4 regions of the Buttiauxella agrestis genome follow, and region 3 is predicted to be linked to each of the others. Evidence: predicted binding sites of a transcription regulator. Region 3 holds the regulator's gene; each other region holds the start of a gene.
The links. Region 3 encodes PhoB, which activates phosphate uptake and scavenging genes when phosphate is short. Its sites were predicted from a motif close to CTGTCATAAAACTGNCNNAT; they were not measured.
Positions count from the first base shown of each region.

Region 1: a site for PhoB is predicted at 4,588-4,607, ahead of acuI (acrylyl-CoA reductase (NADPH)). Genes of this name have one in related genera too.
Region 2: a site for PhoB is predicted at 4,432-4,451, ahead of uvrB (excinuclease ABC subunit UvrB). Genes of this name have one in related genera too.
Region 4: a site for PhoB is predicted at 4,230-4,249, ahead of DY231_RS22915 (MIP/aquaporin family protein). Genes of this name have one in related genera too.

Region 1 covers NZ_UIGI01000001.1:1,715,329-1,723,481, forward strand. Annotated here, with positions in the region: gene DY231_RS08110 (cobyric acid synthase) at 1-387, shown strand, start outside; gene cobU (bifunctional adenosylcobinamide kinase/adenosylcobinamide-phosphate guanylyltransferase) at 384-926, shown strand; gene cobS (adenosylcobinamide-GDP ribazoletransferase) at 926-1,669, shown strand; gene cobT (nicotinate-nucleotide--dimethylbenzimidazole phosphoribosyltransferase) at 1,771-2,823, shown strand; gene acuI (acrylyl-CoA reductase (NADPH)) at 3,414-4,388, opposite strand; gene DY231_RS08135 (ABC transporter substrate-binding protein) at 4,649-5,635, shown strand; gene DY231_RS08140 (ABC transporter ATP-binding protein) at 5,645-6,424, shown strand; gene DY231_RS08145 (ABC transporter permease) at 6,421-7,179, shown strand; gene DY231_RS08150 (nucleoside deaminase) at 7,192-7,692, shown strand; gene cueP (copper-binding periplasmic metallochaperone CueP) at 7,740-8,153, opposite strand, start outside.
Region 2 covers NZ_UIGI01000001.1:3,451,096-3,459,248, reverse strand. Annotated here, with positions in the region: gene bioF (8-amino-7-oxononanoate synthase) at 1-746, shown strand, start outside; gene bioC (malonyl-ACP O-methyltransferase BioC) at 730-1,488, shown strand; gene bioD (dethiobiotin synthase) at 1,481-2,164, shown strand; gene DY231_RS16425 (hypothetical protein) at 2,336-2,599, shown strand; gene DY231_RS16420 (helix-turn-helix transcriptional regulator) at 2,617-3,135, shown strand; gene DY231_RS16415 (ABC transporter ATP-binding protein) at 3,179-3,889, opposite strand; gene uvrB (excinuclease ABC subunit UvrB) at 4,705-6,720, shown strand; gene yvcK (uridine diphosphate-N-acetylglucosamine-binding protein YvcK) at 6,751-7,659, opposite strand; molybdenum cofactor riboswitch at 7,985-8,116, shown strand; gene moaA (GTP 3',8-cyclase MoaA) at 8,104-8,153, shown strand, end outside.
Region 3 covers NZ_UIGI01000001.1:3,886,894-3,895,046, forward strand. Annotated here, with positions in the region: gene proY (proline-specific permease ProY) at 1-506, opposite strand, end outside; gene brnQ (branched-chain amino acid transporter carrier protein BrnQ) at 578-1,900, opposite strand; gene phoR (phosphate regulon sensor histidine kinase PhoR) at 2,358-3,650, opposite strand; gene phoB (phosphate response regulator transcription factor PhoB) at 3,673-4,362, opposite strand; gene sbcD (exonuclease subunit SbcD) at 4,552-5,769, shown strand; gene sbcC (exonuclease subunit SbcC) at 5,766-8,153, shown strand, end outside.
Region 4 covers NZ_UIGI01000001.1:4,843,539-4,851,691, reverse strand. Annotated here, with positions in the region: gene fpr (ferredoxin--NADP(+) reductase) at 1-496, opposite strand, end outside; gene glpX (class II fructose-bisphosphatase) at 598-1,608, opposite strand; gene glpK (glycerol kinase GlpK) at 1,706-3,220, opposite strand; gene DY231_RS22915 (MIP/aquaporin family protein) at 3,242-4,093, opposite strand; gene zapB (septal ring assembly protein ZapB) at 4,664-4,903, shown strand; gene rraA (ribonuclease E activity regulator RraA) at 4,962-5,447, opposite strand; gene menA (1,4-dihydroxy-2-naphthoate polyprenyltransferase) at 5,540-6,469, opposite strand; gene hslU (ATP-dependent protease ATPase subunit HslU) at 6,546-7,880, opposite strand; gene hslV (ATP-dependent protease subunit HslV) at 7,890-8,153, opposite strand, start outside.

The DNA.
Region 1 (8,153 bases), 2.2 Mb from region 3:
GGCGTGTTCGCTGCCAGCGCAGGGGCGGCACTTCAGGGCTACGAAATCCATATGGGCGAAACCCAACGCGGCGAAAATACGGCACCCTTTGCCACCTTCACCGAGTGCAATACTCAGCCTTATCATAATCTTGATGGCGCAATCAGCGACGATGGACGCGTGCTGGGTACGTATCTGCATGGCGTGTTCGATAGCGGTGAGTTTACCCGCAGCCTGCTCGACAGCCTGCGCCTGCGCAAAGGGCTGAATGCCTGGCAAGGCGAAATCTTCGATTACCAACAGCATAAAGAAACCCAGTTTAATATTCTGGCCGACGCCATGCGTGAACATATTGATCTTGAAAAGATTTACCAGATTATGCGTGAACATCAGGAGCAAGCTGTATGAAACTCGTTACCGGCGGCGCCCGCAGCGGGAAAAGCCGCCACGCAGAGCAACTGGCGGCAAATTTTGCGCGTGTGCTGTACATCGCCACCTCGAAAATCTTCGACAGCGAAATGGAACAGCGCATCCAGCATCATCGCGACAGTCGCCCGGCGCACTGGCGCACCGTTGAACAATATCGCGATTTAAACCGCGTGATTAACGAGCATAACTCGGCGCAAGAAGCGGTGCTGCTGGAGTGCATTACCACGCTGATTACCAACGTGATGTATGACGCGGCGGGCGCAACACCCGAGGATGACTGGGATTTTGAAACGATGGAGCAGGTGGTGAATCAGCAGATCGACATTTTGCTCGCCGCCTGCGAAGCCAGTCCGGCGCAAGTGATTCTGGTGACGAACGAAGTCGGGATGGGGATTGTGCCGGAAAACCGCCTGGCGCGGCATTTCCGTGATATTGCCGGACGCGTAAATCAACGTCTGGCGCAACGTGCCGATGAAGTCTGGCTGGTCGTTTCAGGGATTGGAGTGAAAATTAAATGATAGTTCGCCTGTTTTTCGCCACTTTGCAGTTTATGAGCCGCATTCCGGTGCGCGCCCGTTGGGCTGACGGAATAGAAACTCACCAGTATGTGCGCGGCATTGTGACGTTCCCGTTTGTCGGGCTGCTGCTGGGTGGATTAGCTGGCGTGGTATTTACGCTGCTGCAACCCTGGGCGGGTTTACCTTTGGCCGCAATGGGTTACGTGCTGGCCCTGGCGCTGCTGACGGGCGGCTTCCACCTCGACGGCCTTGCTGACACCTGCGATGGGGTGTTCTCAGCACGCACCCGTGACCGCATGCTCGAAATCATGCGCGACAGCCGCCTCGGCACTCACGGCGGGCTGGCGCTGATTTTTGTGATCGTGACGAAAGTGCTGGTGGTGAGCGAACTGGCCCTGCGCGATGGCAACATGCTGGCCGTCTTAGCCGCGGCTTCCATCGCCGGGCGCACCGCGTGTGTCTTGCTGATGTACAACCATCAATATGCCCGTGAAAAAGGTCTTGGGAACTTATTCATCGGCAAAGTTACCGGTACGCAAACGCTATTGACGCTGGTCGGCGGCGCGGTGTTATGCACCGTTCTGCTCCCCGCTTCGGGTCTGCTGGCGCTGGTGATTACGTTGCTGGCCATTTTTGGCCTCGGCTGGATGTTAAAGCGCACGCTCGGCGGGCAAACCGGTGACACGCTGGGTGCGGCTATCGAATTAGGCGAGCTGGTGTTTTTGTTGGCACTGCTGCGTTGATTGTCGGATGACGCTGCGCTTATCCGACCTACGGTTTGTCTTTCGTTGGGGGGATAAGCGCAGCGTCATCCACCATTTTGTAAGGCTCTAAAGAGAATAAAATGCAAACACTGAACTCCCTTTTGGCAATGATTTCTCCGCTTGATAGCGAAGCGATGGCTCGCGCACAACAACACATCGACGGTCTGTTAAAACCGTTCGGTAGCCTTGGCCGCCTCGAAGCGTTAGCAGTGCAACTGGCAGGAATGCCAGGCATGAAAAACGGCCTGAACACTCAACGCAAATCAATCTTCGTGATGTGCGCCGACCACGGTGTTTATGCGGAAGGTGTGGCGATCTCCCCGCAAATTGTGACCGCGATTCAGGCAACCAACATGACGCGCCACAACACCGGCGTATGCGTATTAGGCGCGACCGTGGGTGCCGATATTCATGTGGTGGATGTCGGTATCGACAGCGATGCGTTACCTGGCGTGCTGGATATGAAAGCGGCACGCGGCAGCGGCAACATCGCGCAAGGCCCGGCGATGAGCCGCCAACAGGCCGAAGATTTGCTGCTGGCAACCATGCAACTCACTATGCAAAAAGCCGCAGAAGGCGTCACGCTATTTGGCGTAGGTGAGCTGGGTATGGCAAACACCACGCCTGCGGCGGCGATGGTCAGCGTATTAACTGATAGCTCGCCCGACGATGTCGTGGGTATGGGTGCGAATTTCCCGAGTGACAAACTGCATCACAAAATCGCTGTGGTACGCCAGGCGATTGAAACGAATCAGCCAGATGCCGCAGACGGTATTGATGTGCTGGCGAAAGTGGGCGGTTTTGATCTTGTCGGCATGACGGGCGTGATGCTGGGTGCTGCGGCGGCAGGGCTTCCGGTGGTGCTTGATGGCTTCTTGTCGTATGCCTCAGCCCTCGCCGCGTGCCAGATTGCACCAGGCGTGCGTGAATACCTGATTCCTTCGCATTTATCGGCTGAGAAAGGTGCGGTGATTGCGATGAGCAAGTTAGGGCTGGAGCCGTATTTGCAGATGGGTATGCGTCTGGGCGAGGGCAGCGGTGCCGCGCTGGCGATGCATTTAGTGGATGCGGCGTGCGCGATGCATAACGAGATGGGGTCGCTGGCAGACAGCAACATTGTGTTGCCGGGTTGAGTTCCCGATTAAGCATAGATTGCAGTTTTCCGTTCACCCGAGCGTTCCGTTTTCACATAGATTTCAGCGAACGGTGAACGTGCCAGGTGGCTCACGCCAGCCCCCTGGCAACCCCGTCGCCCGGTGATTAAATTGCCGCTTCGCGGTAAACCCCAGCTTATCCCCAACGTTCAGGGTCGTTCGCGACTCGCTCCCGGCGGATCGCTCTCTTTCGCTGCTCCCGGCAGTTCAACCCTGACTTATGGGTAACGCTGGGGCAATTTATACCGGGAACAAGGTCAAAACCGGTCCGGCTTTGGATTTTGACTTTTGAGTCCGGCATAAATCGCCTTCGTTTTGACTGTAAGAAGCGGGTCGAGCCGTCGGGAACGGCGAGAGGTTGTGATCCGCCGGGAGCGAGTCACAACCGACCCAGCGACTGAAAGGAAAAATGAAGGTTTACCGCGAAGCGGCGATTTAGAGGCCGGGAGCCGGGATTGCCAAGGGTGCTGCGGTTAGCACCCTTGGCTCGTTCACCGTTCCGGTAATTACAGGGAACACTGAACGCTTAGTGAACGGAATAATTCCGATCCCATAAAGGCCAAATTGGATTAGCTCACCTTAACCAATGTCCGGCCCTGAATGGCGTTATTCATAAAATCATCGGCAAATTTCGGTGCCTGCTCCAGACTAATCTCCGTCGTCGCCATCTCATAGAAACTCTCCGGCAGCAATTCGGCCAGACGCTTCCACGCGGCAACTCGGCGCTCAATCGGTGCACTCACCGAATCCACACCTTGCAGGCGCACGTTACGCAAAATAAATGGCATCACGGTTGTTGGCAGCGAGAAACCACCCGCCAGACCACAGGCCGCAACACAACCGGAATAGTTCATCTGTGCCAGCAGTTTCGCGAGCACATTGCCGCCGACGGTATCGACTGCACCGGCCCACACTTGTTTTTCCAGCGGGCGAGTTTCAGCAAATTCACTGCGCGGCAGAATGCGGCTGGCACCCAACTGGCGCAGATAGTCGTGAGTGGATTCACGACCTGAAACCGCCACCACTTGATAACCCAAAGCATGGAGCAGGGCAATTGCAGTGCTACCCACGCCGCCACTGGCGCCCGTGACCACCACTTCGCCACTTGCAGGGGTTACGCCTGCTTCTTCCAGCGCCATCACGCACAACATGGCAGTGAAGCCCGCTGTACCGACAATCATTGCCTGGCGTGCGGTTAAGCCCGCAGGCAGTGGCACCAGCCATTCGGATTTCACGCGTGCTTGTTCTGCCAGGCCGCCCCAATGATTTTCGCCCACGCCCCAGCCGGTCAGTACCACTTCCTGGCCCGCGCTAAAAGCAGAGTCGCTGCTCGCTGCTACGCGGCCTGCGAAATCAATGCCCGGCACCATCGGGAAGTTGCGGATGATTTTGCCTTTGCCGGTAATGGCCAGCGCATCTTTATAGTTCAGACTTGACCATTCAACGTTGACCAGCACATTTCCCAACTCTTCAGCCGGAACGGCAATTTGTTTTACTTCTGCCTGAGTCTGGCCTTCAACTTGTTCAAGTACGACTGCTTTCATGGTGAATCCTCATTCTATGAACCGGGTATTCCGGTTGAGATGTTTCTAATGCCCAACACGGTATACCCGTCGCGCCTGAGAATAAAGAACGCCGACCCCATTACTTGCGTAAACGCCTGCTTTTTAGCAGGTTATAAGATTTTCCTATTTTAACTTTTCACCTTGCTCCTCGTATGTTTGAAACAAAAGTTTCTAACTGTTGTGACAAACGTTTCACATTTGCCCGCGGGGCAAATTCGCCACTTTTTGAGGAGATAAGCATGCGTATTTTACGACTGACGACCGCAGTAGCCCTGGCACTGGTAAGTGCGCATGCGAGCGCGCTGGATAAGCTCAAATTGCAGCTCGACTGGATGCCAAACGGTGGCGATAAAGCGTTCGTTTTTGTGGGTGTTCAGGAAGGGTTTTACGCTGAAGAAGGGCTGGATGTGACCATTCTGCCGGGGCGGGGCAGCAGCGACACGCTGACCAAAATCGCTTCGGGTGCGGCGGACATTGGCACCGGCGGGATTGCGTCATTAATGATGGCGCAGGCCGAAGGCGGTATTCCAGTGAAAGCCATTATGAGTATCTACTCGAAACAGCCTGATGCGATTTACTCCTGGCAGGGTAGCGGCGTGACTGACATGAAAAGCCTGAAAGGCAAAACGCTGGGTATCCCGACGTTCTCAGCCTCGAACGCGCTATTGCCCATCATGCTGCAAAACAACGGCGTTGATCCTGACAGCGTAAAACAGATCAAAGCCGACCCTGGCACGCTGGTGCCGATGCTGGCGCACGGGCGTGTTGACGGCGTCGTGGTGTGGTCAACCAACCGCCCGAGTATTGAAGCCACACTGACTCAAGTTGGCAAAAAACCGCTTGAACTGGCGTGGACCGATTACGGCCTCGATGGTTATGGTCTGTCGTTTTTTGCCTCCGATAAATTAATTAATGAGAAGCCAGATGTGGTGGCGCGCTTCCTGCGGGCGGCGAAAAAGTCTATCGAGTTTAGTCTCGCGCATCCGGATAAAGCCGCTGCGGACCAAAAAGCTATGGTGCCAGAAGCAGACGTCGCGATGCTGGAAGCCGATTTCAATGTCACAAAACCGCTGATTAACAATGAAATCAGCCAGAAGGATGGGCTGGGCCAATTCGATCCGGTGCTGTTAAAACACACCTGGGAGTGGGTGGCAAAATCAATGAAATATCCGCTTGATAAAGTGAACCCGGAAACGCTGGTTGACCGTCGATATCTCGCTAAGTAAGGGAATGCCATGCAGCCTGTTATAGAGTTGAGTGATGTTAATCAAACGTTTATATCCGCCGATGGCACCGAGGTTACCGCGCTCGATGAAGTGAATCTGACGCTGCGCCGCCATGAATTTGTCTCGTTTATTGGCCCGTCAGGCTGCGGGAAATCGACCATTTTGCGTTTGATTGCCGGGCTGCTCAAACCGAGCAGCGGCACGATTTCGGTGTATGGCAAACCCGTTACAGAACCGCGTGACGAAATGGGTTTTGTGTTCCAGAAACCGACACTGCTGCCGTGGCTTAACGTGCTCGATAACATCACCTTTCCGATGAAGCACAAATATGGTCGCGTCGATGCCAAAGATATTGCTCGCGGACATGAACTGCTGGAAATGACTGGCCTGACGCAGTTTGCAGGCAAACGCCCGGCGGAGCTGTCAGGCGGCATGCAACAACGCGTTTCCATCGCTCGTTCGCTGCTGCATGACCCGGATATTTTGTTGATGGATGAGCCGTTTTCGGCCCTCGATTCCCTGACGCGCGATGAAATGAGCTTTGAGCTGATGCGCATCTGGAACGAACGCCCGAAAACGGTGCTGTTCGTCACGCACTCGATTCAGGAGGCGTTGCTGCTTTCCGACCGAATTGTGGTGATGAGTGCGCGCCCCGGGCGGGTCAGCGAAATTATTGATGTGCCGCTGGTGCGTCCAAGAAATGAAGAGACGCTGAATCATCCGCTGTTCCACGAGTTAACGGCGCAGATCCGCCACAAAGTGTTTAGCTGCCGCAAGGAGCCAGTATGAGAGCGTTTCTGGAACGATACATCGCGCTGCTGGCACTGGTGGTGGCGATTTTGATTTGGGAGGGAGCATGTAAATTATTTGCGATCCCGGTGTTTATCCTGCCTTCGCCGTCGGCTATTTTTGCCTCTGTCAGCACCCTGGATGCCGGGCGTTGGTTGACGCATATTCTGGCGACGTTAAGCGTGGCGTTAAGCGGTTTCCTGCTGGCGATTGTGATTGCGCTGCCACTTGCCATTGCTATCGTCAGCTCTAAATTGCTCGCCCGCCTGGTGTTACCGTGGCTGATTGTGATTCAGTCCACGCCGGTTGTGGCAATTGCGCCCATTATTGTCGTCACGCTCGGCTCCGGCATGCTGCCGCGGGTGGTGATCACCACACTGATTTCGTTTTTCCCACTGGTGATTTCCACCGCTACGGGTATGACGTCAGTGCCTGCCGAGTTGATCGAACTCTCGAAAACCCTGCGCGCGCCGCGTAACCGTGAATACTGGCAAATCCGCATGCCCTATGCTGTGCCGTATATTTTCAGCGCGCTGAAAGTAGCGATTACGCTGTCGATAATCGGGGCGGTAGTCGCGGAGTTTGTCGCCGCCGACCAGGGGCTGGGTTATCTGATTTTGTTCAGCACCTCATCATTCAAAATCCCCCTGGCCTTCGCCAGTTTGTTCCTGCTGGTGGTGTGTAGTTTGACCCTTTATGGCCTGGTGAGTTGGCTGCAAAAACGCCTGTTCCCATGGAGCCTTGATGCAAAATAAGGATGGAAAAATATGTCTGTAAAACGTGGGCCAGGGCCGAACAAAGAACAAATTTTACGCCACCTGCGCCGCTCTAATGCCGTGGCGCAGCGAGCGATTGCCCTCGGGCATCATCCGTTTGGCGCATTATTAGTCGCGCCGGATAACGAAACTGTGCTGCTCGAGCAGTGCAACATCGACACCGTAAACCATGCGGAATCGACGCTTGCGCGAATCGCTGCCACCAATTACACCGCCGAATATTTGTGGCAGTGCACGCTGTATACCGCCGTCGAGCCATGTTGTATGTGCGCGGGAACCGCGTACTGGGCGAACATTGGGCGGGTGGTTTTCGGCATGTACGAAAGCCAATTGCTGGAGGCGACAGGCAGCCACGAAGAAAACCCGACGATGAGCGTGTCATCGAAATATGTTTTTGAGCATTGCCAGAAACCGGTGGAGTTAATCGGCCCGGTGCCGGAAATCATCGAAGAGACGAGGGCGATGCAGCAGGCGTTTTGGTCGCACAGATAGAGGGTTGAATGTCGGGTGAACGTTAGCCTCACCCGACATGACAACGGTTAACCTTGCAATTGCAGCGTGGTTAAACAGGTCTGGCTGTCTTTATGTGTCGCTATCGGTGCGCTGGCGGTTTTGCCCTGATAGTTCACTTCAATTGTGCCTTCGATATCTCGGGGTAGCCACACGCCGACAAACCCGTTGGCGTGGCTGGTCATGCTTTTCTGCACCAGGACTTTGCCGCTTTTATCCGTCACTTTTACCTCAAATGGCGTATTCGCCAACTCTCCGCGACAGCCCGACAGGCTGTGGTTAAAACACGGATGGGTTTGTGTCAGATACGGTGCGAACGACAGGTAAAACTTATCGCCCAACGGGTAGCTGAACTGCTGCGTCCCATCGGATAATTTCAACTCGGTGCTGGTGATCCCTGCGTTATATGGCAGCGGACGCGCCTGAGTCGAACCGTCGATCGC
Region 2 (8,153 bases), 440 kb from region 3:
TTCTGGAAGCCGCGATGCATAGCCCGGCGCAACTACGGCGCTTTGCCCATAACGATGTCGCTTCTCTGCAAAAACTGCTTGCGCAGCCAACGGAAGGGCAGCAATTGGTGGTGACGGAAGGCGTGTTCAGCATGGATGGTGATGAAGCACCTTTGGCTGAAATTGCACAAGCTACCCGGCACGCCGGAGGCTTGTTGATGGTTGACGATGCTCATGGCGTCGGCGTAATCGGCGATGAAGGGCGGGGCAGCTGTGACCAGCAAAACGTTAAGCCCGATTTGCTAGTGGTGACATTTGGTAAGGCGTTCGGTGCCAGCGGAGCCGCTGTGTTGTGTAGTGAATCGATGGCAGATTATTTGCTGCAATTCGCTCGCCATCTTATTTACAGCACCGCCATGCCGCCCGCACAGGCATATGCGTTATCGGCGGCATTAAATGTCATTCGCGAGGATGATTCCAGGCGTTCGCAATTACACGCCAACATCGCCCGGTTTCGTGCGGGGGCAGCACGCTTGCCGCTGGAATTAAGGGTCTCGCAAACCGCCATTCAACCGCTGATTGTGGGCGAAAATCAGGCGGCGATTCAGCTTGCCGCCACTTTGCGCGAGCAGGGATTCTGGCTGACTGCGATTCGCCCTCCCACCGTGCCGCAGGGGACTGCGCGGCTGCGTATTACGCTCTCCGCCAGCCACACCTTTGAGGACATCGACAGGCTGCTGGAGGCTTTGCATGACGCGACTTGTTAACAAAGCGGCTATCGCTTCTGCATTTGGCCGTGCAGCGACCACCTACGACAGCCACGCGCAATTACAGCGTGAGAGTGGAACACTGCTCGCAAAAATGATCGAAGGGCGGGAAATCTCAACCGTGCTGGACGCCGGTTGCGGTACCGGTTGGTACAGCCGCGTATGGCGTGAAAAAGGCTGCCATGTCACGGCTCTGGATCTCTCGCCTGCAATGTTGAAACATGCCGCACTCAATGGTTGTGCTGATTGCTATCTCGAAGGAGATATCGAAGCCATAGCGCTTTCGGAAAATCAGGTTTCCCTCGCCTGGAGCAACCTTGCTGTGCAGTGGTGTAGCGACTTACGAAGTGGTTTGAGCGAGCTTTACCGCGTCACGCGTGCGGGCGGGTGTGTGGCATTTACCACCCTTGCAGCCGGTTCATTAAGTGAATTGCACACTGCCTGGCAGGCGGTGGATGAACAATCTCATGCCAACCATTTCCTGCCTTTTACGCAGATTCAGGAAGCGTGTCATGGCTGGCGGTGTTCTCTGCAAATTCATGAGATTACCCAGTATTACGACAGCGTGATAAGTGCCATGCAATCGCTGAAGGGCATTGGCGCTACGCATCTTCATGACGGGCGAAAAACCTCGTTGATGACCCGTCAACAATTGCAAAAATTAAGTCTCGCCTGGCCGCAAAAAGAGGGGCAATTCCCCCTGACCTGGCAACTCGTTTGTGGAGTTATTGAACGTGATTAAAAAATGGTTTGTCACCGGAACCGATACAGAAGTAGGCAAAACCGTCGCCAGTTGTGCATTGCTACAAGCGGCTACAGCGGCGGGTTTCCGTACCGTGGGATATAAGCCGGTCGCGTCGGGAAGCGAGATGACGGCGCAGGGCATCCGTAATAGCGATGCGCTGGCACTTCAGCGCAATAGCAGCGTTAAATTAGGCTATGAACAAGTCAATCCGTTTGCGTTTCTGGAACCCACGTCGCCGCATATTGTGAGCGCGCAGGAACAACGGCCTATCGATTTTTCGCAAATATCGGCGGGGCTTGAGGCACTTTCAACGAAGGCAGACTGGTTGCAGGTCGAGGGCGCAGGAGGGTGGTTCACACCCCTTTCAACAACCACAACTTTTGCTGACTGGGTGATACAAGAACAACTGCCGGTAATTCTGGTGGTCGGGGTGAAACTGGGCTGTATCAACCACGCCATGTTGACGGCACTGGCAATTCACAACTCCGGCTTAAAGTTCGCAGGCTGGATTGCCAACGACGTTCAGCCAACGGGCAAACGCCATCAAGAATACATCGCGACGCTGTGTGATGTTTTAAAAGCCCCGATGCTGGGTGAAATTCCTTTCTGCCCGGAAATCAATGATCAAACGGTACTGGGTGCTCACCTGAATATTTCTCTTCTTTCGGCATAGCCCGCATTTCACTCGCATATTTCTGCAACGCCCGATAAATCTTTCGGGCGCTCTTCCTGACTCAATTAATCGTATGAATTTCTTGTTGTAGAAAACCAGGGCAGGAGTAAATTGCCTCTCAATTTATGTTGTCACATGACAACTTTTCTGAGAGTATCGACTGGAGGTTCTATGACGCGACGGTTACACCCGAATAAAGATATCGAGGCAGCATTGACCTATGCCGAATGTCAGGGCTGGCAAGTGCGGCCTGGTGGTTCGCACTGTTGGGGAAAGATGTATTGCCCATGGAATGATAAAGCCTGCCGTTGCGGTGAGTTTTGTATTAGCTGCATCTGGAGCACACCGCGCAGCGCGTATAACCACGCGCGGCAAATCCGCCGTGTTGTCGATAACTGTAGTCAACAGGGCACACCACCTATCATCAGGCATTGAGTTGCAAGGAGCAGAACATGTCAGAGTTTAGTTTTACAGTGATTTTTACACTGCCAGAAAAGAGCCAGAATCCGGAGCAATGGGTTGAAGCCTTAGGTGCTCAGGGTTGTGATGACGCGCTTGTTGGCGTGGGAGTGACCGGCCGCATTGCATTGAATTTTACTCGCGAAGCGCAAGATGCAAAGCAGGCAGTGGTTTCAGCAATTAAAGACGTCAAGCGTATTATTCCAGGGGCAGCATTGGTCGAAGTGATGCCCGACCTGGTGGGGCTTACTGATATCGCTGAACTGCTGGGCTTTTCACGCCAGTATATGCGCAAAGTGATGGTAAGCCGGGATGCATTCCCTCAGCCTGTGCATGACGGTAAAACAGCCATCTGGCACCTTGAGCCTGTGCTGCGTTGGATGCGTGAAGCGGGTGTATCGAAAGTCCCTTTGCCGCTGGTGGAATTATCAGCCATCACCCGCCAATGTAATTTGCAGAGGGAACTGGCTGATGTTGATGCAAACATACAGAAACAACTGGGCCAGTTGTGACGGCAGAACTTCTGTTTTGCTCTTGCCGTCGAATGGCACACCATCATGGATCTATCCAACTGGAAACCAGTTTGTCATCCAGTAAAGCCACGTTCCCCTGGGCCACATTTCGCCCACGATGCAGCAAGCAGAAGCGGTCTGCGACACGGCGAATAAACGATAACCGTTGTTCTACCAGCAGGATAGTCAGCCCAAAGTCACGGCTTAGCCTACGGATGATATTTCCCAGATCGTTGATAAAACGCTGGCCGCTGCCAAAAGTCGGTTCATCAAGAATCAACAGTTTCGGTTCAGTCACTAGCGCCCGTGCCAGGGCTAACTGCTGCTGAAGGTAGTCAGAAAGCTCTCCGCCACGCATGTGGCGCAAGCTGTAAAGTTCAGGGAAAAGCTCGTAGATCATATTGGGTATGGCGCGTGACGGTATACGAGCAGCCAATAGTGCAATTTGAAGATTTTCCTCAACGCTTAATTGGGAAAATATGCGTCTGTCCTGCGCAACGTAGCTCATCCCCAGCGCAGCCCGGCCTTCAATGGGCTGGGTCAGTAAATCTTGCGGAGGATGGCCTGCTTCAAGCCAGGTCATACTGCCACTTTGCACCGGCAGATAACCCGTGATGCAGTTGACCAGTGTCGTTTTACCCATTCCTGGTGCGCCCAGAACGCACGTGCACTCGCCGGGCGTCAGTTCGAGATCCAGATTCCACAGCACATGGCTTTCGCCATAAAACTGGTTAACAGCACGAAGACTCAACATCGATACTCTCCTTCTGGCAAGCTGAACAACGTAGGCTACTTCAGCGATTTGAAGCATGGCGTTTATCATCTGTGCAATTCTCCTGCCATGAACCGATGTTGAAGCCAGAACAATGCAACTTTGAGAAAAGACTCATAAAAAAGGGTGAATAACGCTTCTGCTGCTACGACTTTAAAAAGAGCGTGCACTTTGTCGGTGCCTGGCTGTTAACGTGTTTGGTGCAAGTCTGTGACACTCTTTTCTCAAATGCGCAATTCGTGAGCAGGATCAAAAGAAATATCCACCTCAGAACGGGTAAAAAAAAGCCAAAAATAATATGGAAAAATATTTTTAGCCTCCCGCACAGAGATTTTAGGGTTTTTTGCGGTCTGCGCTGCAAAAGGCCTGAGAGCAGTTATCCACTATTCCTGTGGATAACCATGTGCATTAGAGTTAGAAAACTTACGGTAAGCGAGAGCGGACGCGGGTTGCGCATGAATTGGCGCGAAACCAGACTTTCTAAAATAATCTTTAAAAATTAACGAGTTGAATAAAATCAATTGCTGCAATAAAAGTGCCACAGATGTTCCTTACGCTTTTATGACACTGCTTGACAAATGTTAAAAGGCAAAAAAATCTGGGGATAACCATTTTGGTCAGCGTAAACCGCTAAGAGTTGTGTGTTTTACATGCAAACCTGGCGGTAAATCGTGTCGGTATCATAAACGTGACGGCAAGGAACTGGTTTTTCATCCAGTATCTTTTTCTGGCAAAATTTCCTGTGCCGAGTAAAATTATCCTCCGGCCCGCTCGTTTCTTCATCAGGTAGCCTCTTCATGAGTAAAGCGTTCAAATTAAATTCAGCATTCAAACCTTCAGGCGATCAGCCTGATGCCATTCGTCGCCTGAAAGAGGGGCTGGAAGACGGACTTGCGCACCAGACTTTATTAGGTGTAACCGGGTCCGGTAAAACCTTCACTGTGGCAAATGTGATTGCTGATTTACAACGCCCCACTATGGTGCTGGCTCCAAACAAAACGCTGGCGGCGCAGTTGTATGGCGAGATGAAAGAGTTCTTCCCGGATAACGCGGTGGAGTTCTTCGTTTCTTATTACGACTACTACCAACCCGAAGCCTATGTTCCAAGCTCTGATACTTTTATCGAAAAAGATTCCTCAGTGAACGAGCACATCGAGCAAATGCGCCTGTCAGCAACCAAGGCTTTGCTTGAGCGGCGTGATGTCATTGTGGTGGCGTCGGTGTCTGCGATTTACGGTCTGGGCGACCCGGATTTATATCTGAAGATGATGCTTCACCTGACCAAGGGGATGATCATCGATCAGCGTTCCATAATACGGCGCCTGACGGAGCTGCAATATACCCGCAACGACCAGGCATTCCAGCGCGGTACTTTCCGCGTGCGCGGTGAAGTGGTTGATATCTTCCCGGCCGAGTCGGACGACCTCGCATTACGCGTTGAGCTTTTCGATGAAGAAGTGGAACGGCTCTCGCTGTTTGACCCGCTGACAGGGCAAGTTGACCAGGCTATCCAGCGTTTCACTGTCTACCCTAAATCGCACTACGTCACACCGCGCGAACGTATTCTGCAAGCGATGGAAGAGATCAAAGTTGAACTGGCTGACCGCAGAAAAGTGCTGCTCGCCAACAACAAACTGCTTGAAGAGCAGCGCCTCACGCAGCGAACTCAGTTTGATTTGGAGATGATGAACGAATTGGGTTACTGCTCTGGCGTTGAAAACTACTCGCGCTTCCTTTCTGGCCGTGGGCCTGGCGAGCCGCCGCCAACGCTTTTCGATTATCTGCCAGCCGACGGCTTGCTGATTGTTGATGAATCTCACGTCACTATTCCGCAAATCGGCGGGATGTATAAAGGGGACCGTTCGCGTAAAGAAACGCTGGTGGAATATGGCTTCCGTCTGCCTTCAGCGCTTGATAACCGCCCATTGAGATTTGAAGAGTTTGAAGCACTCGCCCCGCAAACTATTTATGTTTCGGCAACGCCCAGTCATTACGAACTAGAAAAATCGGGTGGCGATGTTGTCGATCAGGTCGTCAGGCCAACCGGTTTGCTCGACCCAATCATCGAAGTTCGCCCGGTGGGGACACAGGTCGATGATCTGCTTTCTGAAATTCGTAAACGTGTCGAAATTAACGAACGCGTTTTAGTGACGACGTTAACCAAACGAATGGCCGAAGATTTGACGGAATATCTCGAAGAGCATGGCGAAAGGGTGCGCTATCTGCACTCGGACATTGATACCGTCGAGCGTATGGAAATCATTCGTGATTTGCGCCTTGGCGAGTTTGACGTGCTGGTGGGTATCAACTTGCTACGTGAAGGCCTGGATATGCCTGAAGTGTCGCTGGTGGCGATTCTGGACGCCGATAAAGAGGGCTTCCTGCGCTCCGAGCGTTCGTTGATTCAGACCATTGGCCGCGCGGCGCGTAACATCAATGGTAAAGCGATTCTGTATGGTGACAAAATCACCCCGTCGATGGCGAAAGCGATTAGCGAAACGGAGCGCCGCCGTGAGAAACAGCAGCGTTACAACGAAGAAAACGGGATTACGCCGCAAGGGCTAAATAAGAAAGTGGTGGATGTCCTCCAGCTTGGCGAAGGCATGGCGAAAACCAAAGGCCGGATGAAGAGCAAAGCGCGTAGCGTGATTGAAGATGATGAAATCATCCTGACGCCAAAAGCGTTGCAGCAGAAAATCCATCAACTCGAAGGGAAGATGCTGGAGCACGCGCAAAATCTGGAATTTGAAGAAGCCGCGCAAATTCGTGACCAGCTTCATCAGTTACGGCAATTGTTTATTGCAACCTCATAATGTAAGCGCCTTCGTTAAGAAGGCGTTTTTTTATCCGAGTTGCTGAATAGCTTTTTCAAGTGCCTGGCGAAGCAGATGCCTGTCGTGGCGATACCGAACGTCACTCGCCTCCAGTGGTTCCTGAATCACCACGCGGTCTGTAATCTCAGAGACATCTGTCTGCGGGCCAACCACCACCGCATCAACAATACGTTTACCGATTCGCTGTTCCATGACGTCCAGCGTCTGTGCAAGTGACAGGCTGGCTGCGGCGGTGCTCAATTCCTTGCCCAGATTGCCAATGAAAACGACCGGGGCCGGGGTGCGGCGTAGCGCCTGGTCCATATCCTCAAGCAAAAGTATCGGCATTAGGCTGGTGTAGAAACTGCCGGGGCCAATCAAAATCAGGTCAGCTTCTGCAATCGCTTGTACTGCTTCACGCGTGGCGTGGGCTTTCGGGTATAACGACAGCTCCTGCGGTGGCGAAGAAAGCTGGTCAATATTCACTTCACCATAAATAAAATGGCCATCTGCATCCGTTGCCATCAAATCTACCGGCTGCTCGGACATTGGAATCAGAAATGCGTCCACTTTAAGCAGGTTGCGAATAAGATTGATGGCTTCTAAAGGCCGCACGCTCAGGTGATCCAGCGCCTTTAACATCAAATTTCCGAGGTTATGACCTGAAAGTTCACCATTACCGCCAAAACGATACTCAAACATTGCTGAAGCAACGCTTTGTTCGGTAATTAATTGATTTAAACAGTTGCGCATGTCACCCCAGGCGATGCCTCCTTCAGAGCGTCGAATGCGCCCTGTAGAACCGCCGTTATCGGTGGTGGTAACAATACCGGTTAAACGGGAACCCAAAGAGGAGAGGGATGACATGACCCTGCCCAGACCGTGCCCACCGCCAAGGGCGACCACCCGGTCCAAATCCGCAAACGTGCGATTGCGCATAGCTATTCCTTATGACGAACTATCGAAATAAGGTAGCGCAAATGCAGTCAAAATACGATTCAGCTCCGGTTGTTAATGATGTATATCAAAGCAAAAGTTCACTTTTCGCGTAGTCTGTGGCGAAATTGAACGATTAGTTCGTTATGTATATACTTATATAGCGAAAGCTGTTATGGCGAATAATACCATCACGCGCTACTATCGCCGTAGTCGTTAGCATTCAAGTGGCAGGTAGGCGGCAAGGGAGTGAATCCCCTGGAGCTTACTAAAGTAAGTGACCGGGGTGAACGAGCGAAGCCAACACCCCTGCAGCTTGAATGATGACGGATATAAAACACACTAAGCCTCTGGACCTAAGTCGAAAGATACGGTGCTTTGGCCGTGACCTTGAGTCACCAGGGTGCAGTAAGAAATGACTGCATCTCCCGTATTTGGAAGGTGTACATGGCTACCCAACTTACCGATGCATTCGCGCGTAAGTTTTTTTACCTGCG
Region 3 (8,153 bases):
CCAATACCGGCAGCAATCATGATGATGATGGTGGCAACTTTAAAGAACGAGAACCAGAATTCAAGCTCGCCGAACACCTTCACGCTCATCAGGTTGATGGCGCAAATGATTAACACCACGCTCAACACCCAAACCCAATGTGGCACCGCCGGGAACCACAGCCCCATGTAGATGCCAAACGCGGTGACATCCGCAATTGCCACAATCAGGATTTCGAAACAGTAGGTCCAGCCGGTGATATAGCCTGCCAGCGGGCCGAGGTTATCTTGCGCGTAGCGAGAGAAAGAACTGGCTGAAGGGTTATGAACCGACATCTCGCCCAGCGCGCGCATAATAATATATGCCGCCACACCACCGATGATGTAAGCCAGCAACACACTTGGACCAGCCATTTTGATAGCGTCTGCCGAGCCATAAAACAGCCCGGTGCCAATTGCCGAACCCAACGCCATAAAGCGTATGTGCCGGGTACTCAAGCCGCGCTTGAGCTTATTAGCGTTTTCCATTGATTCCACACCCTGCTTAACAATAAAAAAACCACGGAGCAAAGCCCCGTGGTTAAAGAAAATCAAAAATTTTAGTGGGCGGTTGAAGCCACCTGTCGCCCTGCGGCGCGGTCCCAAATGATGGCGAGAACCACCATGATCACCGTTGGCGCTAACCATGCCAGCCCCTGATCGGCCAGAGGCAAACGCGCGGTCCACGCGGGCAAGATATCACTGATTGCCGATGATTTAATCCCATCGAGGATACCAAACAAGGTGCTGATGAGCATTGCTGGAGCAATCACGCGGGTTGAGTTATGCCACCACGGACGGGTGAAGCTCAACACCACCAACGCGATACACGGCGGGTAAATTGCCGTCAGCACTGGAATTGAAACCTGAATCAGATGGCTTAAACCCAGGTTGGAAACCACCATTGAGAACAGACCCAGGATAAACACCAGCGAGCGATATGACAGTGGCAAATACTGGCTGAAGAATTCAGCACACGCACAAGTCAGGCCAATTGCCGTGACCATGCAAGCCAGGAAAATCAAAGCTGCGAGGAAGAAGCTACCTGCGCCACCGAAGGTATGAGCCACATACGCATGCAGAATTGCGGCACCGTTCGCGTTTTGGTCGGCAACCAATGTTGCGCTGTCTGAACCCAGGCGGAACAGAGCCAGATAAATCAGCGTTAAGCCAACACCGGCAATCAGGCCAGCCCAAATGGTATAGCGCGTCAGCAGGCGAGATTCAGTCACCCCACGCGAACGCGCGGCGTTGACAATCACTATGCCGAACACCAGCGACGCCAGGGTATCCATGGTGAGATAACCATTCACGAAGCCGTTTGAGAATGCAGCATTCTGATACGCTTCAGTCGCCGTGCTGATACCACCCGCAGGCCACAACATTGCGCCCGCAGCCAACGCCAGCAGCGCGACAATTTTTACCGGGGCCAGCACATGGCCAACGGTGTCTAAAAGTTTGCCCGGATACAGCGAAACGCCGATCACAATCGCAAAGTAAACCAGGCTGTAGATAAACAGCGGTAACTCACCGGTGCCAACCAGCGGGGCAATTCCCACTTCAAAAGAAACGGTAGCAGTACGCGGCGTGGCGAACAGCGGCCCAACAGCCAGATAGCAGATAGTGGCTAACAACACACCAGCACGACGGCCAATTGGCGAGCTGAGGCTATCAATGCCCCCACCGACACGAGCGATGGCGACAATAGTCAGCACCGGCAGGCCTACAGCCGTCACCAGGAAGCCAAGCGATGCAATCCAAACGTGTTCACCTGCTTGTAGCCCCACCATAGGAGGGAAAATGATATTGCCTGCGCCGACAAACAGCGCAAAGGTCATAAAGCCCAGTGCGAGGATGTCTCGAGATTTCAAATGATGGGTCATAAAATATTTGCAGCCTGTGGATGTGTGGTGTTGAAAGTATTCAAATTTTTATACCTGTTAACTCGGCATAAAAGCGGCAATCAGTAGACTCGACAGCGGAAAATCCTTTCCGGGATCGGTGGAGAAGAATAGTTGTTTGAATTACCACTCATATCCAGTCGGTCTACCAATCACAGGGCCGCAATTAAAACGCTTATAGCGTTTGAAGGCAAGAACGGATCTAAAAACCAGATTGATATCCTTAAATTAACAGCATCACCAGTGGATTCGATTAATCATAGGAAAAGATCATGGTCTTTTGTGTGGTTAAATTATAACCGATTGAGTGTTTTTGATTTACATGTGGGCAAAAAAAACACAGGCCAGAATATTGGCCTGTGGAAAGTTATTTTGACACTTATTGCGCTAGTGTCGGATGTTGCTTCGCTTATCCGACCGACGAAAACTGATTATCGGTCTATTTCTCGCTAACGATTAACCGCTCGGGCAAAACAAAGGAAAACGTCGAACCTTTGCCCGGCTGGCTTTCAATATTCAGACGTGCATCATGGTGGCTTAAAGCATGTTTGACTATCGCCAGCCCAAGCCCACTGCCGCCCGTCTGGCGCGAACGCGCTTTGTCGACGCGGTAAAAACGCTCGGTCAGGCGCGGAAGGTGTTCTGCTGAAATCCCAGGGCCATTATCCGTCACGCTAAAACTTGCCCCGCCCGCCACGCGTTTCCAGCTCACCGTAATATGCGTGCCTTCTGGCGTATGGTTGACCGCGTTATAAACAAGGTTGGAAATCGCACTCCTCAGTTGCTCGTCATTGCCAAAGACTTTCAGCGTGGGGTCGATATCAAATTGTATCGTCTGCCGTTCATGGCTGAGAGTTTGCGCCTCACGCTCTACAACACGCAGCATCAGCGGCACATCAATCTTTTCATTGAGCACCATCGCCGGAGCGGCTTCTATTTTTGAAAGGGTCAGAAGCTGCTTAACCAACCCTTCCATGCGCGAAGTTTGCTCGCGCATCGTGCCTAATGCTTTCTCACGCAGCGGTCCTTCAAGCGTCTGGTCCTGCATCATCTCCAGATAACCTTGCAGCACCGTGAGCGGCGTTCGCAGTTCGTGACTGACGTTAGCAAAGAAATTACGTCGCGCCCCTTCGAGCTGGTGCATCTGAGTCACATCTCGCGCCACCAGCAGCCACTGCTCATCGCTGTAGGGCATCACACGGAACTCCAGATGGCGGCCCGTATTGAGTACCAAAGTTAACGGACGTGAAAACTCTTTTTGCGACAGATAGCGAGTAAATTCCGGGTAGCGCAGCAAGTTAAGGATGTTCTGCCCGTTATCGTCCGGCCAGCGTAACCCCAGCAATTGTTGCGCCAGACCGTTACACCAAAAAATCGTCCCTTCTTCCGTGGTCAGAACCACCGCATCGGGCAGAGATTCGGCTCCGCTACGAAAACGCTTAATCAGATTGCCTAACTCTTTGCGGCGCTTTTTGTTGCGCAGCTGCATCTGATGAAGACCGTACAACAGGGGATCCCAACTCCCGCGCCCTGGCGGCGGCGTCATACTGCGATCCACCCACAGCCACCACGATAAACGCAGTAAATTCCAGAAATGCCAAACCAGCAGTCCGGTGACTGCCAGTAATAAAAACCACGGTAAATGGCCGAAAATAAGACCTAAGATGGCGGCAGGTATGCAACAGAGCACCAGCTCCATCACCAACCTTTTCCATGACAACCTTTCCAGCACGCGTCACTCTCCTGACAAGGAATTAAAAGCGGGTTGAGAACCGATAACCCGTACCGCGTACTGTTTGTACCATCCTGTCGTGCCCGCTATGTTCAAGCGCTTTGCGTAACCGCCGAATATGTACGTCCACCGTTCGGTCTTCGACATAAACATTGGTGCCCCATACATGATTAAGCAATTGTTCACGGCTATACACCCGCTCCGGGTGCGTCATAAAGAAGTGTAATAATTTAAATTCTGTTGGCCCCATATCTAATGGGTTCTCACCGGTCATGACGCGGTGCGATGACGGATCCAGGCTCAGTCCGTGCATCTCAATCACCTCTTCCACCGCCATCGGAGAGATACGGCGCATCACAGCTTTAATGCGTGCCACCAGCTCCTTCGGGGAAAACGGTTTGGTAATATAGTCATCGGCCCCAACTTCAAGCCCTCGCACGCGGTCTTCTTCTTCACCACGCGCCGTCAGCATCATGACAGGGATTTCACGTGTTAATGCTTCACGTTTCAGATGCTTAATGAATTGAATACCTGAACCACCCGGTAACATCCAGTCCAGTAAAATTAAATCCGGAAAGGGTTCGATAAGCAGATTCACTGCGGCGTCATAATCTTCCGCTTCTACAGGATGAAAACCGTTTTGTTCGAGCACAAAGCTCACCATTTCACGGATTGGAGCTTCATCTTCTACGACTAAAATACGCTTCGCCATGATTCGCCCTGCTCAAGGAATAATTATTGTTGTTTCAATGCGGTGCCATTATGCGTCAGATTTATGACAGATTTATGAAAAACATAAATGCCTGGCGACTCATCACAATGAATTATGACACTCAATTGTGTCGTTCTTGCTCATCCGCTTTATAATCCCGCCACGCTTTTTTATGCCAAGGGACAACCAATGCGCATTATTCACACATCAGACTGGCATCTTGGTCAAAATTTTTATACCAAAAGCCGTGGGCCGGAGCACCAGGCATTCCTTGAATGGTTGCTGCAAGCCGCAGTCGAGCATGATGTGGATGCGATAATTGTCGCAGGCGATATTTTTGATACCGGTTCGCCGCCGAGTTACGCGCGCGAATTGTATAACCGTTTTGTGGTGCAACTGCAGCAAACCGGCTGTTCCCTTGTAGTGCTGGCGGGAAACCACGATTCCGTCGCCACGCTGAATGAATCTCGCGAATTAATGGCGTGCCTGAATACTTATGTCATCGCCAGTGCGCGGCATGATGCCAGCCAGCAAGCTATCGTACTCAACACTAAATCGGGGGAACCGGGTGCGATTCTTTGTCCGATTCCGTTCCTGCGCCCCCGGGATATTCAAAATAGCCAGGCGGGACTTTCCGGCCACGAAAAGCAGCGTTCATTGATGGAAGCCATCAGCGAACATTACCAGCAGTGTTACAACGCAGCCTGCGAATTACGGGCGGATACGAGGCTGCCGATTATCGCTACCGGCCATTTAACCACCGTCGGCGTGACCAAAAGTGACGCGGTACGCGATATTTACATCGGCACGCTCGATGCTTTCCCGGCGCAGCATTTCCCGGCAGCCGATTACATCGCACTCGGCCATATCCATCGCGCCCAACTCATTGGTGGCACTGAACACATTCGTTATAGCGGCTCGCCCATCCCGTTAAGTTTTGACGAAACGGGCAAGAGCAAAAGTGTTTATCTGGTTGAGTTTGCCGAAGGCGTGCTTCATGAAGTAACTCCGCTGACGGTGCCTGTCAGCCAGCCTTTAGCGGTCATCAAAGGTTCTCTGAGTGAAATCGAACAGCAACTCGCGCAGTGGCGCGATGCACCAGCAGAACCCAAAGTTTGGCTGGATATTGAAATCGCTACCGAAGAATATCTGCATGATATGCAACGCCATATTCAGCAATTAACCGAAACGCTCCCCGTCGAAGTGGTGTTGCTGCGCCGCAGCCGCGAACAGCGCGAGCGCGTTATCGCCCAACAGCATAAAGAAACGCTGAGTGAGCTGACGGTTGAAGAGGTTTTTGAGCGCCGCCTGGTTCAGGAAGACACTTCCGAAGAACGCGCACAACGTTTGCGAACGCTATTTGCCCAAACGGTGGCGAGCCTGCATGACGTGGAGGAAGAAGCATGAAAATCCTTAGCCTGCGCTTAAAAAATCTCAACTCCCTGAAAGGGGAATGGAAAGTCGATTTCACCCGCGAACCGTTCGCCAGCAACGGTTTATTTGCTATAACCGGGCCAACAGGAGCCGGGAAAACCACGCTGCTCGATGCGATTTGTCTCGCGCTTTACCACCAGACACCGCGCCTCAATACCGTCACGCAATCGCAAAATGATCTCATGACGCGCGACACCGCCGAATGCCTGGCGGAAGTGGAATTTGAAGTAAAAGGGGTTGCCTACCGTGCATTCTGGAGCCAGAACCGGGCGCGCAATGCGGCCAACGGCAATCTACAAGCCCCGCGCGTTGAGCTTGCAGAAGTGGCAAGTGGCAAGATTATTGCCGATAAAGTGAAAGACAAGCTTGAGGTTACGGCCAAACTCACTGGTCTGGATTACGACCGTTTCACCCGCTCAATGATGCTATCCCAGGGTCAGTTTGCCGCGTTCTTAAATGCCAATGCCAATGACCGCGCCTCTTTGCTCGAAGAGCTGACCGGAACTGAAATTTACGGCACCGTTTCTGCGGCGGTGTTCGAGAATCATAAAAATGTGCGCAGCCAGCTTGAGAACCTACAAGCGCAGGCCGCTGGCGTGGCAGTGTTAAGTGAAGAGCAGCACCAGCAGCTTTCTGAGAGTTTGCAGACCTTGAGCGTAGAAGAAAAAGCGCGACTCGCGGAACAAATGAAACTCCAGCAGCATCAGCAATGGCTAGGCCAACTGGCGCAGTTCACCCAAAAACATGCGCAGGCAGAACAATTGCTGAATGCGGCGAACCGGGCAATAGAAGCTGCCGCCCCAGAATTAGATAAACTGACTCGCGCACAACCGGCAGAAAAACTGCGCCCTGACTGGCAACGTTTGCAGGAGTTGCAGGCAACACTACAAAACACACATGCTCAGTGTGAAGAAGTGAATGCTCGCTTACATCAGGCGACAGTGCGACGCCAGCAGACACGGCAGGCCGCCGCAAGCACGGCTGCAAAACTCACGCAGGAAAGCTCGCAGCTCCAGGAGTGGCTGAAAACTCACGACCGATTCCGCCAGTGGGGAACTGAGCTGGCGGGCTGGCGCATGGGGTTTGGTCAGCAGCAGCGTGAGGCTGAAAAGCTACAGGATTTGCAGCGTAGTATCGATTCAAGCCAGAAGAAGCTCGAACTTCTGCCAGTAGCTGAAATGTCTCTCAGCGCTGATGAAGTAAGTGCCCACTTACAAGCAACGATGGCTGCACGTCCGCAGCGCCAGCAGCTTGCCACATTACAGCCTCAATTTTCATCGCTTCTCAAACGCAAATCGCAGCAACAACAAGAGATTGCCGCCCTCGAAAAACAAATTGCCGAGGGTGATGCGGAGCTGGTTTTAAAGCGCCAGCAATATAAAGAACGCCGCCAGCATGAGAGTGACATCGAGAAAGTGTTTGAGCTTGAACTGCGTATTGTCAGCCTTGAAGCCGAACGCGCTCGTTTACAGCCTCATCAACCTTGCCCTCTGTGCGGCTCGACGCAACATCCGGCGGTCGCTGATTATCAGGCGATTCAGCCCGGAGAAAATCAGCAGCGGCTAGCCGAACTTAAACGTGAAGTTGCCCTTCTTGCGGAAGCGGGCTTTGCGATGAAAGGCCAGCTTGATACGCAGCGTAAACAGCGCGAAAACCTGCTGACGGCTATCACTGCGCTGAACGAAGAGGAAAACGGATTGCGCTTACGCTGGCAACAACTGTGCGCAAATCTGCAACTGACCCTCGCGCCGGAAGACAACCTCGAGCAGTGGCTGGAAAGTGAAGAACAGCGCGAACAACAGTTACATCAGTTAAGCCAGCGCATTGTGCTGGAAGAACAACTTACTCAGACACGTGCCCAACACGCTAAACTTGCCGCTGAAATTGCCACACAGCGCGAAGCAATCACCACCGCGCTAAATAACGCTGGCCTGCAATACCCGACTCCTGGTGAAGAGAATAACTGGTTGGCGGAGCGCCAGCAGGAATCACAACAGTGGCAACAGCGCAATGAACAGCTTCCCCGCGTGCAACAGCAACTGACGTTGCTGGAAAATGTGCTCAGCACATTTGTTGACGATGGCACTACGCCTGCACCGCTAGCGGAAAACGAACAAAATGCGGCAATACAGAACTGGCATAGCCTGCACAGTGATTGTATTGCGCTGGAAAGCCAGTGGCGGACGCTGCAACAGCAACACAAGCAAGAAGAAACGCGCGTCGCTCAGGCAAGCGAGCAATTCCTCTCAGCACTCGCCGCCAGCCCGTTTGCTGATGCGCAAACATTCCAGGCGGCGTTGTTGGATGAAGCCGAATGCCAACGACTCGAACTTAAAAAACAACAGCTTGAACAACAA
Region 4 (8,153 bases), 960 kb from region 3:
GCTTTCCTTCGTATTGCTGCTGGAGTTTTTGCATTAATGGCAAATAACTCAAGTCCTGCGCGTAACGTACCGCATGCAGCAAAACGATATTCTCAAAACGCTCAAGTCCAGTACCTTCCTGCAAAATTGAAAGATACGGCCCTAATGCGGTTCCTGTCGCCAGCATCCATAGCGTCTGGCAGTCAGGGATTTCATCGAGCACAAAGAACCCTGCCGCTTCGCTGACCAATGAAATCTCGTCGCCGGGTTGCAGCGCGTGTAAACGCGGACTGAGTTTGCCTTCAGGTACGGTGACCAGATAAAACTCAAGATTTGGATCGCTGGGCGCGTTGACGTAGGAGTAGGCTCGCTGCACGCGTTCGCCATCGATTTCCATCCCAAGCTTGGTAAATTGCCCGGCGGTGAAAGGAGCGACAGGCGCATGAACAGTGAGACTAAACAGAGCATCGGTCCAGTTTTCAATCCGGATGACTTTACCTTTGACCCATTCCGCCATGATGCACGCTCCCCTTTGTTGTGTTTTCCCTATCTTCACCAGAAAAGTGCGAGATTTCCAGCCGGTTAAAGCTGGAAAGCTCAATCAGACAAACGGCGGCCTTACAGAATATGAGTCTGTACGTCCGGGTCTTTGCGGTCGAGATAGTGAATAGATTGGATACGGCGAATAGTGCGAGACTTGCCGCGAATCAGCAGTGTTTCTGTGGTCGCCATATTCCCTTTGCGCGTAATCCCATCCAGCAAATCGCCTTTAGTGATGCCGGTCGCGGAGAAGATAACGTTGTCGTTACGCGCCATATCATCGAGTTTTAATACCACACCCGCTTCAATGCCCATTGCCTTACAGCGTTCTAATTCTTTTTCACCGATAAGACGGTTTTCTTCGCTATTACCCTTCACATGGTGACGAGCTAACAGGCGGCCTTGCATGTCGCCATCTAACGCGCGAATAACCGCTGCGGAAATCACGCCTTCAGGTGCGCCGCCGATGCCGTACATCACATCAACTTCGCTATCCGGCATACAGGTCAAAATTGACGCAGCAACATCACCATCAGGAATGGCGAAAACGCGCACGCCAAGTTTTTGTAACTCTGCAATGGTGGCGTCGTGGCGTGGTTTAGCAAGAATGGTAACGGTGAGTTCGCTCAGTGGCTTATTGAGCGCAACGGCGATGTTATAGAGGTTTTCAGCCAGCGGCAGATTGAGGTCGATAATGCCTTTCGCACCCGGGCCGACAATCAGTTTTTCCATGTACATATCGGGCGCATTCAGGAAGCTGCCTTTATCGCCGACGGCCAGCACAGCCAGCGCGTTGGCCTGGCCCATTGCCGTCATGCGGGTACCTTCAATCGGGTCAACGGCGATGTCTACAGCGTCGCCCTGGCCGGTACCGACTTTTTCACCAATGTAGAGCATTGGCGCTTCGTCGATTTCCCCTTCACCAATCACAATCTGGCCATCAATATTGACCTGATTGAGCATGATGCGCATGGCGTGAACAGCCGCGCCATCCGCCGTGTTTTTGTCGCCACGACCCAACCATTTATAACCCGCCAGTGCCGCCGCTTCGGTTACACGGGAAAATTCAATCGCAAGTTCTCGTCTCATTACACACTCATTTAAGAAGCCCAATTGCGACCGAGTTTAGCACAGGCGGGGTAGGGTGATCCCCTCTCCCTGAGGGAGAGGGTTAGGGGGAGGGCAATTAACTTTCTTCGTGATCTTCCCAGGCCAGCGCGCGTTTCACGGCTTTTTTCCAGCCAGCGTAACGGTAGTTGCGTTCGGTGGTTTCGATACCTGGACGGAACTCTTTTTCGATAACCGCTTTCTCGCTAACTTCGTCGAGATTCTGCCAGAAACCAACGGCCAGACCCGCCAGATATGCCGCGCCTAAAGCTGTGACTTCGCGGACTTCAGGGCGTTCTACACGCGTACCTAAAATGTCCGCCTGGAATTGCATCAGGAAGTTGTTCGCCACCGCACCGCCATCTACGCGCAAGGCGTGAAGACGGATATCCGCGTCAGCCTGCATCGCTTCCAGCACGTCGCGCGTTTGATAAGCGATGGACTCAAGCGTGGCGCGGATAATGTGGTTGGCGTTCACGCCACGCGTCAGGCCGAAGATGGCACCACGAGCATATGGGTCCCAGTAAGGTGCGCCGAGGCCGGTAAAGGCTGGCACCACATATACGCCGTTGGTGTCTTTGACTTTTGTAGCGAAGTACTCAGAATCCGTCGCGTCGCTGATAAGTTTCATTTCATCGCGCAGCCACTGAATAGAAGCGCCACCCATGAATACGGCACCTTCCAGCGCATAGTTCACTTCACCGCGTGGGCCGCAAGCGATAGTGGTCAACAAACCGTGAGTGGATTTAACTGCCTGAGTGCCGGTGTTCATCAGCATAAAGCAGCCGGTGCCGTAGGTGTTTTTCGCCATCCCTTCTTTGACGCACAACTGACCAAACAGCGCGGCTTGCTGGTCGCCAGCAATCCCGGCGATAGGAATACGCGTACCGCCTTTACCACCGATGTTCGTCTGGCCATAAACCTCTGACGATTTACGCACTTCTGGCAGCATCTCGCGTGGGATATCCAGCGCTTCGAGCATGCGGTCATCCCAGGTGAGATCGTGGATGTTAAACAACATGGTACGGGAGGCGTTGGTGTAGTCGGTGACGTGCACGCGCCCTTGAGTCATTTTCCAGATAAGCCAGGTATCGACCGTACCAAATAGCAATTCGCCACGGCGAGCACGCTCACGCGAACCCTCCACATGGTCAAGAATCCACTTCACTTTGGTGCCGGAGAAATACGGGTCAACCACCAGGCCGGTTGCTGATTTGATGTACTCTTCCAGGCCGTCGCGTTTGAGCTGTTCACAGATTTCTGCGGTGCGACGGCACTGCCAGACGATGGCGTTATAAATCGGTTTGCCCGTCTCTTTTTCCCAGACAATCGCGGTTTCACGTTGGTTGGTGATACCAATGGCGGCAATTTGGTCTGAGTTGATGTCAGCTTTCGCCAGCACTTCGACAAGTGTGGAACTTTGTGTTGCCCAAATCTCCATTGGGTCGTGTTCTACCCATCCTGCTTTTGGGTAGATTTGCTGGAATTCGCGCTGCGAAACGCTGACTACGTTGGCATCGTGATCCAGGACGACGGCGCGGGAGCTGGTGGTACCCTGATCAAGTGCGACGATATATTTTTTTTCGTGAGTCATAATCTTGTCCTGAAGTCAGTCTTACAAAGAAGCATTTTGTTGCGTGGAGGTGTTGGATTTCTCTTTATCTTCAACACAGACATCGCAAGGTAAATGGTGGCCAATCAACTTACGGTAGCCAAACGCGCCAAGCGCTGCGCCTACTATTGGGCCAAATACTGGCACCAGGAAGTAAGGAATATCGCGTCCGCCGGTAAACGCAACGTCGCCCCAGCCCGCGAGCCATGCAAACAGTTTCGGACCGAAGTCACGCGCAGGGTTCATCGCAAAGCCGGTGAGCGGTCCCATTGATGCGCCGATAACCGCAATCAGTAAGCCAATCAGCAACGGTGCTAATGGGCCACGTGGAATGCCGTTGCCATCATCAGTCAGAGCCAGGATAACGCCCATCAAAATGGCGGTAATCACCATCTCTACGGCAAACGCCTGAATCAAATTGATGTGTGGATTAGGGTAGGTTGAGAAAATACCGGCCAAATCCAGGCTTTCTACGCTGCCGCGCACCATATGATGCGTCTGTTCGTAATCGAGGAATAAATTGTAATACAGGCCATACACCAAAGCTGCGGCGCAGAACGCACCTGCGACTTGTGAAACAATAAACGGAACCACTTTGCGTTTATCGAAGCAGGCGAACAGGCACAATGCGATGGTGACTGCCGGATTGAGGTGCGCACCGGATACCCCTGCGGTCAGGTAGATAGCCATCGCTACCCCCAGCCCCCAGATGATACTAATTTCCCATTGCCCGAAGCTTGCGCCTGCCACTTTTAAGGCGGCAACGCATCCGACACCAAAGAAAATCAACAATGCTGTACCCATGAACTCGGCGATGCACTGACCTTTCAAGGTTGATGGAGCTGTCTGACTCATAATAGGGTCCTGAAGGCAAAATTAATGATTATTGTTTGTTCGGGCATTCCCTGCCGCGCAGGTGCCATGTAGGCGTAGTGTTAATTTATCGTTAACGAACATAAACGAGAAATATCGAACCTAAAATTTGCGTGTCTCGTCATAAAAATGAGCGATCTCGCGTCATTATGTGCGCACTATCACCCAAAAAAGACAACGCAAACGCGCACGTTAATCTTCAGCGCATTAACAAATAGTGTTTTTAAGCCGCGCCGTCGTTCGGTATATGCCGAAAAACGTTATGTTACGCAAAGAGCGCTTGAACTCGCTGGACACGGGTACTCACGCTACTTACAATCGAGACACGCTGCGTGGTGCGCATATATTCATAAGGTGTCTTCGGGGAATATCCGGAACGGGGGATTTATACCCATCATCCTTCAAGCTGCAGGGGCGTTGGCTGCGCTCACTTACCCGAATCACTTACTGAAGTAAGCTCATCGGGATAAGCTCCCTGGCCGCCTACCTGCAACTCGAATGCTAACGGGTATAGACATCCATCAACGCCTTGCAATTCAGGAGAGGTTCGAAATGTCATTTGAAGTGTTTGAGAAACTGGAAGCAAAAGTACAGCAGGCGATTGATACCATTACCCTGCTGCAAATGGAAATCGAAGAACTGAAAGAGACTAACAACAATCTGTCTCAGCAAGTTCAGCAATCTCAGAGCAATCATGAAGAATTAGTACGTGAAAACAATTCTCTGAAAGAGCAACAGCACGTGTGGCAGGATCGTCTGCATGCCCTGCTGGGTAAGATGGAAGAAGTGTAAGACTTTAGCCAGAAAAAGAACGGGCGCCTAAGGGCGCCCGTTTTGTTATTCGATTGTGTTATTCAATATCAAGGGGATCTTCGGAAAGGATGATGCCGGTGTTATCCGCATACAGATGGTCGCCGGAGAAGAATGTCACGCCGCCAAAGTTAACGCGCACGTCACTTTCGCCAACGCCAACACCCGCAGAGCCAACAGGAATGGCGGCAATTGCCTGAATACCAATATCCAGTTCTTCCAGGTCATCGACCTGGCGCACGGCACCGTATACCACAATGCCTTCCCACTCGTTTTGAGTCGCCAGACGGGCAAGTTCTGCGTCAATCAACGCGCGGCGAACTGAGCCACCGCCATCAATCACCAGCACTCGACCACGGCCATTTTGTTCGAGCAGATCATACAACAATCCGTTGTCCTCGAAACATTTCACCGTGATGATTTGCCCGCCAAAGGACGACCGCCCACCGAAATTGGAAAACAGCGGTTCAACGACGTTGACATCTTCCTGGTAGATGTCGCAAAGCTCGGAAGTATCATATTTCATAGGATTAAGATTCTGTTGCTGCACGAGTTGTCAGTATATCGCTTAATGTTAACTGTTGGCAAAATCATCAATTGTTAATTGATATTTGTCAGCTAAAACGACACCGTACTGAGCACAACTCCTATCGCAAACAATAGGTTAGTCAGCAACGCGGCTTTTACCGTGCGCTCGAGCATTGGACGCATAGCGAGCGGATCCCTTTCGCGCAGCACAAACCGGGTCTGCTTAATCAGCAACGGTGCTGCCAGCACAAACAGCCAACCCCACAGACTTTGTAGCCACACCAAATTAAACACGGCCAGGCAGGCCAGAGCGCCCATCAGCAGGCAGGCGTGATAACGACGAGCCTGCACTGGCCCCAGACGCACCGCCAGCGTGTTTTTACCGTTTTCCCGGTCACTGTCGATATCGCGCAAATTATTGATGTTAAGCACGGCGGTCGCTAATAACCCACACGCGGTTGCAGGTAAAATGACTAAAGGCGCGAGAGAGTGCGCTTGTAGATACCAGGTTCCTGCCACGCTCAGCCAGCCGAAAAACACCAGCACCGAAATATCACCAAGCCCCATGTAACCATACGGACGCGTGCCGACGGTGTAGGTGATGGCCGCGATGATTGCCAGCAAACCTAATGCCAGGAAGCCGAGAAAATCTGCCAGCGTACGGCAGGCAACGGCCACCAGGGCCAGGCCAGAAAGACAAATCAGTACCACGGTGATCATCAGCGCCTTTTTCATTTGCGCCTGAGTAATCACCCCTTTTTGCATCCCGCGCAACGGCCCGATACGGTCTTCTTTGTCGCTGCCTTTTACCGCATCGCCGTAATCATTCGCCAGATTTGAGAGGATTTGCAGTAATCCCGCGGTCAACAATGCCAACAATGCGATTGCAGGGTTAAACACACCTTGCCAGAAAGCCAACGCCGAGCCACAAACGATAGAGGCAAATGCCAGAGGTAACGTGCGTGGGCGCAGGCTTTCAAGCCAGGCCTGAGTGGTGCTTACAGAGTGCGATTCGCTCATAGTTCTCTCTGTTAGATATAAAAAAATGGAGGGCATAAGCCCTCCATTTCAAATGAAGAAAATACGTTGAGCGGGATTATAGGATAAAACGGCTCAAGTCTTCATCTGCTACTAACTCATCCAGATGTTTACTGACATATTCGCCATCGATCAGGATGGATTGGCCGTTCATCTCGCTGGCATCATAAGAGATATCTTCGACCAGACGTTCCAGCACAGTGTGCAGACGACGCGCACCGATGTTTTCAGTCGATTCGTTCACTTGCCACGCGGCTTGAGCAATACGACGAATACCATCTTCGGTGAAGTCGATATTTACGCCCTCTGTGCCCAACAGCGCCTTGTACTGCACAGTGATCGACGCGTTTGGCTCAGTCAGAATACGCTCGAAATCTTCTACGGTCAGCGCTTGTAATTCCACACGAATTGGCAGACGACCCTGCAATTCTGGAATCAAATCAGACGGGCTTGCTACCTGGAATGCGCCGGATGCGATAAACAGAATGTGGTCAGTTTTGACCATGCCGTGTTTAGTCGAAACGGTGCAGCCTTCAACCAGCGGCAGCAAATCACGCTGCACGCCTTCACGAGACACATCCGGGCCGGAGCTGTTGCCACCGCGCTTACAGATTTTGTCGATCTCATCGATAAACACGATACCGTGTTGCTCAACGGCATCAATCGCGTCTTGCTTAAGCTCTTCTGGATTCACCAGTTTCGCGGCTTCTTCTTCAATCAGAAGTTTCATCGCGTCTTTGATTTTCAGCTTGCGAGGTTTTTGCTTCTGACCGCCGAGGTTCTGGAACATGGACTGCAACTGGCTGGTCATTTCTTCCATGCCAGGAGGAGCCATGATTTCAACGCCCATCGGTGCCGCAGCCAGATCGATTTCAATTTCTTTATCGTCCAGTTGGCCTTCACGCAATTTTTTACGGAAAGACTGGCGAGCCGTAGAAGGCTCCGGTGCAGTTTCGTTTTGACCCCAGTTGTTTTTAGCGGGTGGGATCAATACGTCGAGAATACGTTCTTCGGCCATTTCTTCGGCGCGATAGCGGTTTTTCTCGATGGATTGCAGACGCACCATTTTCATCGCGGAATCGGTCAGATCGCGGATGATAGAATCCACTTCTTTACCCACATAGCCAACTTCGGTGAATTTAGTCGCTTCAACTTTAATGAACGGCGCATTGGCCAGTTTTGCCAGACGACGAGCGATTTCGGTTTTACCCACACCCGTTGGGCCGATCATTAGAATGTTTTTTGGCGTAACTTCATGACGCAGCTCTTCATCAAGCTGCATACGGCGCCAGCGGTTACGCAGCGCAATCGCCACGGAACGCTTGGCATTGTCCTGGCCAATGATGTGTTTGTTCAGTTCGCTGACAATTTCGCGTGGGGTCATTTCAGACATGGGGATTCCTTACGCCTTAGACGCTAATTCTTCAATAGTATGGAAATGGTTGGTGTAGATACAGATATCACCGGCGATCCCCAGCGATTTCTCTACGATGTCACGAGCACCGAGTTCAGTATTTTCAAGAAGCGCACGCGCTGCTGCCTGGGCATAAGGGCCGCCTGAACCAATAGCAATCAGGTCATCTTCTGGTTGGATAACATCACCATTACCGGTGATGATAAGAGAGGCGTTTTCGTCAGCGACCGCAAGCAGAGCTTCTAGTTTGCG